DNA from 2 places in the Acetobacterium sp. K1/6 genome. Region 2 is predicted to be linked to the other one. Evidence: predicted binding sites of a transcription regulator. Region 2 holds the regulator's gene; the other holds the start of a gene.
What was found. The regulator NrdR, encoded in region 2, represses ribonucleotide reductase genes. The targets are predictions, from matches to a motif close to CACNANATNTNGTG.
Positions count from the first base shown of each region.

Region 1 (4,416 bases), on a different contig from region 2:
AACCACATGATTATAAAAAGGTTCTATCGATGTAGCGCCGCAGTCCATAGCAAACGAAATGGTTCCAGTTGGTGCGATGACGGACACCTGGGCGTTTCGATAGCCATAGGCATCACCGGCTTCTTCCGCTAGTTTCCAGGCTCTTTTTAATTGATTGCTGATATCTTTAAAGCCGATTTTTTGTAGCAGCTCATGGTTAATCTTAATCGGATCATAATGCAATTCTTCATAGCTGTCAGTTCGGCTGCCAGCAACACGACTGTGGTTGCGAATGACCCGTTTCATATAGGGTTCGTTGATTTCATATTTTGGAAAAGCACCAATTTTCCCCGCCATCAGTCCCGAAACATAGTAGGAGGTCCCGGTCATGATACCTGTGATCGCGGCGATCAGATTACGACTTTCTGCTGAATCATAGGGAAATCCCATGGCTAAAAGCAAGGATGCTGCATTGGCGATGCCGAGACCAGTGGTTCGAAACAGATAACTTTTTCGAGCAACATCTTTGGTTGGGAATTGTCCGTGGTATATGGAACCTTCCAAAGCGCATTGGATTAATCCAACCAAGTGAATGTAGTGATCAAGTGAAAAGCTGTTATCTTCCTGATTATAAAATTTGAAGATGTTAATCGATGCTAAATTACAAGCCGTATCATCTAAAAAGGCGTACTCCGAACAAGGATTGGTAGCATTAATTCGGTTGTTTTTTTCGTTGATTTTACCATTTTCGCCCCCTGGGCATGTATGCCAAGCATTAAAAACATCATCAAATTGAATGCCTGGGTCAGCACATTCCCAGGTGGCTTGATTAAGATGATTCCATAATTCCTTAACGGGCACTTCTCGATCAACCTTATCATCAACTCGGCCTTTGAGTTTCATTTTATGATCTGGTTCATTTTTCAGGTTTAAAACAGCTTCCATAAATTCAGCGTTGAGACGGACTGAGTTATTGCTGTTTTGACCACTGACAGTCTGATAAGCTTCACCATCCATGGATATCTCGTAACCCATTTTTCCCAGTGCCCGGACCTTTTGCTCTTCTTTTACCTTCCAGTTAATAAAATTATCAATTTCCGGATGATCAATGTCAACGATAACCATTTTAGCCGCCCGCCTAGTTGTCCCCCCAGATTTAATGGCCCCGGCATTGCGATCCAGTCCCTGGAGAAAACTCATCATCCCCGATGACTGCCCGCCACTGGTAAGGCCTTCATTAGCAGCTCTGAGGCTGGAGAAGTTAGTCCCAACACCAGAACCACCTTTAAATAATTTGGTTTCACTGACATAGTGCTCCGAAATAGAGTGATCACCAAGAAGTCGGTCTTCAATTGATAGGATAAAACAGGCGCTAGCCTGAGTTCTTGTGTATCGATCTTCTGATTCAAGCACCTGTTCGGCTTTTTCGTCATAATAATACAAATCATCCTTGGAACCGGCAATTTGATAACTTCGCATCAGACCAGTGTTAAACCACTGAGGTGAGTTAGGGGCCCACATCTGCATCAGGAAGGCATATACCAGTTCATCGTAATAAATTTGCCATTCCTCATCCGTATCGATTAGTCCTTCTTCTTTAATGGCATCCGTCCAGAAACCGACTAGACGATCGGCAATTTCACGCATGCTGTGTTCATAACCGAATTGGTTGGGAACACCTTTTCTTCTAAAGTATTTTGTTGCGATAATATTACAAGCATTTTGAGAATAGTGTTCTGGAAATTCCAGATCTTTCATTTCATAAATGGTTTCACCAGTTTGATAGTTTTTTAACACAACGTCGACAGTTTGCCACTGAAACAGATCATAAACAGTTTTATTTGAATTTTCCAGTTCTTTCGTAAATACTCGTTTAAACAGCTGATTTATTTGATTCAATTTATTTCTTCCTCCTAAATTATATACATGATATTGGGTTGCAACTCTAATTATAAACATAGATGTAGTGTTTAACAATGTATTTTTATGTTTTTAAAGATTGATTTTAAACGCTCGCTTTAAGCAAGTAAAAAGGCCCATCTCAGAGCCTTTTAAAATAGTAGTTAAATAGAGTGCTAAAAAGCTAATTTTTCATTTTAACTTTTTGTCCAATTTTGCTTTCTCGTCCCTGGATGATCCGTCCAATATTTTTACGATGTTGAAAAATGCTAAACAGACATAATACAATCGCGAAAATAACTTCTGTAACAGTTCTTCCTAGAAGCAGGGTAAAAACCGGTAGCATGGTCATGCCCACCATCGAGGTAAGGGAAACCATTTTCCATATTGCCAAAATGATTAGTCCAATCATAATGGCAATCAGAGCTACTTCCCAATCATAGGTAAGAAAAACACCTAACGATGTTGCAGTACCTTTTCCGCCGCGAAATTGAAGAAAAGCTGGCCAGTTATGACCGGCGACAACGGCAATCCCACCCAAAATTAGAAAGATCTCGTTTAGGCTTAAGGCATATCGACCAACAACGATCACCAGGCAGCCTTTTAATGCGTCGAGAAGAAACACCGGAATAGCCACATTTTTACCCATCACCCGAAGCACATTTGTTGTTCCTGCATTGCCACTGCCGTAGTTACGTACATCTTCATTTTTTAAAAATTTTACCAGAATATAAGCGAAATTTAGATTCCCGATTAAATAAGCTGCAACAATAAAAACAATTCCAATTACTATCGACATTTTTCTACCCCTTTAACCTATTATATTTTTGTTGTTCTGAGTTGTTCAATTAGCAGCCCTAATTTCTCCAACACCGCATCATAATGCTCGCGATGATGTGGAAAGCTGCATTTACTACAGTTTTTAATCCCCTTATCGGTATAACTAAAATGACCACCACAGTTGTTACCCAAGGCGTACAGCGGGCAATAACAAAACAGACAATTAAAATCCTCTAAATCATCAACCTTATGGCAAGGAAAGTACTCACAGGAGGTATGCTGAAAAAACTTATAATTCGAATCGTCTTTTTTCATTCTATACAGCATCCATCCCTGCGTGCAGGGCTTTGATATTAAGATCTTTAAACTGTTCTTTCACATTTTGAGCAATGATCGTCTCCCAATCAATATCGGTTAAACCCATCGATTTTATAATGGAACCAAGCAAAATCACATTCATTACCTTTGAATTACCGAGTTCTTCTGCCATTTTTGTTGCCGACATCACTCGTAAACTAACCTTTTTTTCTATTTCATTTAAAATATTGTCAGGATAAGTGTTCGCTCCAATGATGACAGAAAGCGGAAAGATCTCGGTGTCATTGACAATCATTTTGCCGGTCGGTTTGAGGTACTCCAGCGATCTCAGACCTTCCATTTTTTCAAAGGCAACGACGATATCGGCACTGCCGATTTCAATTACCGGAGATTGGACATCATCGCCATAACGAACCAATGAAGAAACCGAGCCGCCGCGCTGACTCATACCATGGATTTCACTCATCTTTACATCAAAACCGGCTTCCATTAATCCTGTTGTTAAAAGCTTAGCGGCTAAAATTGTTCCTTGACCGCCGACTCCCACTAATACGATATTTTTTGTTTCCATCTCTATCTCACCTCTACTGTAATGGCTTGTTTGGGACAGATCTGTGCACAAACACCACAGCCTACACAGCTTTCTTTTAGAATACCCGATTTTTTATTGGCTCGATCAAAAGCCAATGCCGGACAACCGGACTTCAGGCATTTTTTGCAGCCGATGCATTTATCAACATCGACGGAACAAACTTTCTTAAAGGCCATTGGGAACTCTTCATTATCCTGGCCAGAGAATTTTTTCAGAACACAGGGCCAACGGGTAATAATAACAGCAGGACCATCAGTATTTAGTCCCCATTCAATGGCTTCTTCAACAATCTGAAGATTATTGGGATCGATAGAGATCAGGTTTTTTACGCCACAGGCTTTTACCATCGCTTCAATGTCAATCATCGGTGCTGCTTCGCCCATTAAATCATAACCAGTTCCGGGATTCTGTTGGTGACCAGTCATACCGGTAATACGGTTATCGAGAATAATGGTTAGAGTATTACTTTTATTATAGGTGACATCCATCAAACTGGTTATTCCCGAATGGAAAAAGGTTGAATCACCAAGAATTGATACCACTTTTTTTGAATGATCGCCTTTGATGTCAAAGGCTTTTTGAACACCGTGACCAGCACTGATGCTGGCACCCATACAAATCATCGCATCAGTAGCATTATAGGGGGCCATCAGTCCTAACGAGTAACAGCCAATATCGCTGAAGATCATTAGATCTTTTCGTCGGCCTAACTCATAAAAAACGCCGCGATGCGGACATCCGGCGCACAGTGCCGGGGGTCGTGGTAATACCAATTCTGGATTGGGCTCAATAATTTGAACAGTCTCGTCTAAAAGGGCTTTACGGACGCGATCAGGAGTCAGCTCACC
Region 1 covers NZ_JAXQGA010000005.1:152,668-157,083, forward strand. The annotation lists gene U2P91_RS06250 (vitamin B12-dependent ribonucleotide reductase) at 1-1,878, opposite strand, end outside; gene plsY (glycerol-3-phosphate 1-O-acyltransferase PlsY) at 2,063-2,677, opposite strand; gene U2P91_RS06260 (cysteine-rich small domain-containing protein) at 2,698-2,973, opposite strand; gene U2P91_RS06265 (indolepyruvate oxidoreductase subunit beta) at 2,975-3,547, opposite strand; gene iorA (indolepyruvate ferredoxin oxidoreductase subunit alpha) at 3,550-4,416, opposite strand, start outside.
Region 1: U2P91_RS06250 (vitamin B12-dependent ribonucleotide reductase) is a predicted target of NrdR. The motif match lies at 1,903-1,916, and genes of this name have one in related genera.

Region 2 (4,416 bases):
ATCGATGACCAGAGGCACTTCTTCGGTATTCTGAGGGATGTACTCCGGATCTCTATAGATGGCGCAGCGCTCAACCTGTTCCCGGGTTTGAAAATATCGACTGATCTCTTTAAAAATCTTATACTCAACCAATTGACGAATCAGTTTTGCCTTAAGATCTTCTGGGTCTTCCTGCTCATCTTCATTTTTAGGTAGCAATGCTCTGGCCTTAATTTCGAGCAGTCTGGCGGCCATCACAATAAATTCACTGGCGACATCCATATCCATATCCTGCCAGGTTCTAATCTGCATTAGATAGTGATTCGTAATCGTTGCAATGGGAATATCGTAAATATCGATCTTGTTTTTCTGGATTAAATTGATTAATAGGTCGAGCGGCCCTTCATAGCCATCCAGACTCACTGCATATGCCATAAGCTAAGACCAGATCAGATTGAAAATTGGCAGTAGTATTGCTGAAAACAGGCTCGATATCACATTAATTACGGGGGTGATAATCCTTCCCAACAAACCGGTAAAAGCCAAAATAAAGATCGCAATCATACCATAGCGCTGATATTTATAGTAGGTCATCAGTGCTTTAGGCGGTAAAAACAAGACCAGAATCTGAGATCCATCCAAAGGCGGAATCGGAATGATGTTAAAAACAGCAAACATAATGTTATAAAAGTAAACATATTGCAAGACCGTCATCAACACTTCATTGTTTAGCGGTACCACTGCCAAATAAGCTGCCATTCCAAAAAAAGCCAACAATAGATTCGTAAGAACCCCTGCCAATGCAACCACAATCATCCCTTTTTTACGTTCTTTAAAATTTCCAGGATTCACGGGCACTGGCTTTGCCCAGCCAAAGCGGAATAAAAGCATCGAAATAAACCCCAAGGGGTCGATGTGTTTAAAGGGATTCAGGGTTAACCGTCCGGCATTTTTGGGAGTAGGATCCCCCATTGAATCAGCGGCATAACCATGGGCCATTTCGTGAAAACTAATGGCAATCAGTATCCCCGGAAGGCTTAGTATTAAACTATAAAAATAGTCCGGTGTAAAATCAAACATTATCTTTTACCTCTTTTTCAGTGTTGTACACCTGATTTTACCAGACCGAAAGTTTGATTCGGTAACTGGCTTCAAACCAATTCATTTTTGTCGTTTTCGTTTATCTAATGCATCACGCTTTAACACATAATACAAAATAGATGATTTATTCTAATGCTCTGCATCAAATAAACCATCTATCCTCATTGAACATTATTTCTATTCTGCTATCGACCTTCTTGCGGCAATGGAAAAATAATAACCCAGCGCTGCGACGGTTTTGCCATCAATGAACTGTCCGTTAATAAACAGCGTTCGGGCTGTCCGCACTGGTATTTTAACAACTCGGATAAATTCATCCGGGTCCTCTTCCAAAGGGTCCCACATAAATTCTGTGGCGCTAAACAAAGCGATTTTTTCTGAGCAATAACCCGGGGTGGGGATAAAGTCGCCCAGCTTAAAAAGATTAACCGGTCGATAACCGATTTCTTCCCGGCATTCCCTGATCGCTGCAGCTTCAGGATCTTCCCCAAGTTCCAGCAGACCAGCCGGAATTTCAGTCAGTAGCTGCCGGCTGGCAATCCGGTATTGCTTCACAAAGATCATCTGTCCATCTTTAACAGCTAAAACGGCGACTGCCCCCTGATGTTCGACAATCTCCCGTTTGGAAAAACTGCCATTTGGTAGTTTTACCTCATCAACGCGCAGTTTGACAATCCGTCCATCATAGATGACTTCACTTTTCACGGTTTTTTCATACTGTTTCATGGGAACCCTCGGCCTGTTTTTCTGAAATTAATCGTTCCAACTCATCCATAAACGAAGCGACATCTTTAAACTGTCGATAGACGGAAGCAAAGCGCACATAAGCAACCTGATCCATGGTCTTTAGGGCTGCCATTACCTGCTCACCAATTAGCGAAGATGGTACCTCTTTCATTTCGCCTTGATATAAGCGTCGTTCCAGATCATCCACCACCGTTTTAATGGCATCAATGGAAACTGGTCGTTTTTCACAGGCCTTAATCATTCCATTGAATATTTTATTTTTATCAAATGCTGTTCGCTGGCCACCTTTTTTAACCACAATCAGGGGTATATTTTCAACCCGTTCGTAGGTCGTGAAACGTTTATTGCACTTATTACACTCCCTGCGTCTGCGGATCATTGTTCCTTCTTCGGAAGGCCGCGAATCAACAACCTTGCTGTCATCAAATGCACAATACGGACACTTCATCGGTATTATTCTTGAGTCAAGAAATCTGGAATTGAAAATTCACCAACTGAATCACTGGCACTTTTAACAACTTTTTTAATAACAGCTTTCTTTTCTTTTTCACCGCCGGACAAAAATCCTGTCGCAATAACGGTAATTTTGATTTCATCTCCTAAAGATTCATCAATGGTCGCACCAAAAATAACGTTGGCATCGGGATCTGACGCTTCTCTGGCAATGCTGGCAGCTTTATCGACTTCAAATAATGAAAGATCTTCGCCAGCCGTAATATTAAGTAATACCCCGGTTGCTCCGTCGATCTGGGTTTCCAGCAACGGACTAAGAATTGCCTGTTTGGCGGCTTCTTCGGCACGGTTATCTCCACTTGCTTGACCAACACCCATATGAGCCAGTCCGGTATCTTTCATAATCGTTTTAACATCGGCAAAGTCAAGGCTAATCAGTCCTGGCATGGCGATCAGATCTGAGATACTTTTCACACCCTGGAGCAACACATCATCAGCTAACCTGAAGGCGTCTTTCAGAGAGGTTGATTTATCAGCCATTCTTAGCAGTCGGTCATTGGGGATGGTTACCAGAGAGTCAACATTTTCCTGTAAAAACTCACTGGCAATCTGGGCATTACGCATCCGTACCCGTCCTTCAAAAGAGAACGGTTTGGTGACGACACCAATGGTTAAAATTCCCAGGTCTTTTGCGATTTTTGCAATAATCGGAGCCGCTCCGGAACCGGTTCCGCCACCCATACCAGCTGTTAAAAACAACAGATCGGTATCTTTAATCATGTCAGCAATGGCGTCTTTGCTTTCCTCTGCCGCTTTCTGACCAATCTCGGGATTCCCCCCGGAACCAAGTCCCTGGGTAATTTTTTCCCCGATTTGAAGTTTTTTTTCAGATAAAGCCAAGGCAAGAGCTTGTTTATCGGTATTAATAGCAATAAAATCCACACCCTTCATCCCGGCTTCAATCATTCGATTAATGGCATTGTTTCCACCACCACCGACACCGATAACACGAATTTTTGCAAAATTATCGTAATTCCCATCTAATTCAAACACTTTTATTCCTCCTCTTACTAAACAGCTTTCTCGTTAAAATTGATCGTTTGTATCTTTTTTCCTGAACATTGGATTCGTTTCAGTTGCTTTTTTCATCGTTAATAACACTTCTTCCCCCTATTTGTAAGTTAAAGAAATGTTCACCCCTTTATATTAACCTTTATTTACAAATTTTTCAACTATTGAATAATAAATTAAGTAAAATAACGCTCAATATTTTAGAATCAGACCAAATGTTTTATGAATCGCTCACTCATTCTTTATTTTTAGCGCGGTTTGATGACTGGCTTTGTTCCCACTGCCAGATTAATAATCATATTACTGGTATTTTTATCCAGATTATTTTGGATATAGGCCTTGTTGTCAATATAATTATTATAATCCCATAGAATAAAAACGGTGCCGTTTTTTGTCACAATTTCATAGGTGTTTACTTCTGTCATCCGTACCTCGGATATTTTTTCCAGGTTGCTATCTTTTTTTAAATCTCTAAGAATATTCATAATCGTGTCAAAACGCCAATAGGGTTCAACCACTACTTCTTTACCAATTTCTGTTATGGTAACCTCATCACTTCCAAAAATCAGCGGTATATCTGTTTTTCTCAGGTATTCACCGTCTTCAATCAGCGTTTTGTCTTCCGACAGATAGTAGACCTTGTTATCATAATTCACCGCACAAATTGGTACTGACTCGACCATTCGGATGAGAATTTTGTTTGGCATAATCTTAGAAATTTCCAGTTCATCCAAATTCATCAAGGCATTGATATTATAATTTGCCTGATTGACATCGATCAAAAAAATACTCTCCCCAACGTTAATTCCTGAGGCCTCAACGACCGTCTGCGCATCAACAATTTCATTCCCAACCACTTCAATTTCGGCCACGTTAAATATACCCAAGTTAGCCGCCTGGTAAACACCGAAACCAATAGCCCCGATTATTCCCAGAATGATCAACATGGTTACTAAGCCTTTCATGATGCGTTTGCGCTTGTTTGCTTTTCGCTGTCGTCGACGCTGTTCCCTGAGCTCTTGCTTTGTCGGCTCGAGGTTTTGAAGTTTCCTTATCTTCTTTTCG
Region 2 covers NZ_JAXQGA010000024.1:18,936-23,351, reverse strand. The annotation lists gene U2P91_RS15800 (segregation and condensation protein A) at 1-414, opposite strand, end outside; gene U2P91_RS15795 (site-2 protease family protein) at 418-1,059, opposite strand; gene U2P91_RS15790 (NUDIX hydrolase) at 1,258-1,806, opposite strand; gene nrdR (transcriptional regulator NrdR) at 1,793-2,275, opposite strand; gene ftsZ (cell division protein FtsZ) at 2,281-3,333, opposite strand; gene U2P91_RS15775 (cell division protein FtsQ/DivIB) at 3,600-4,416, opposite strand, start outside.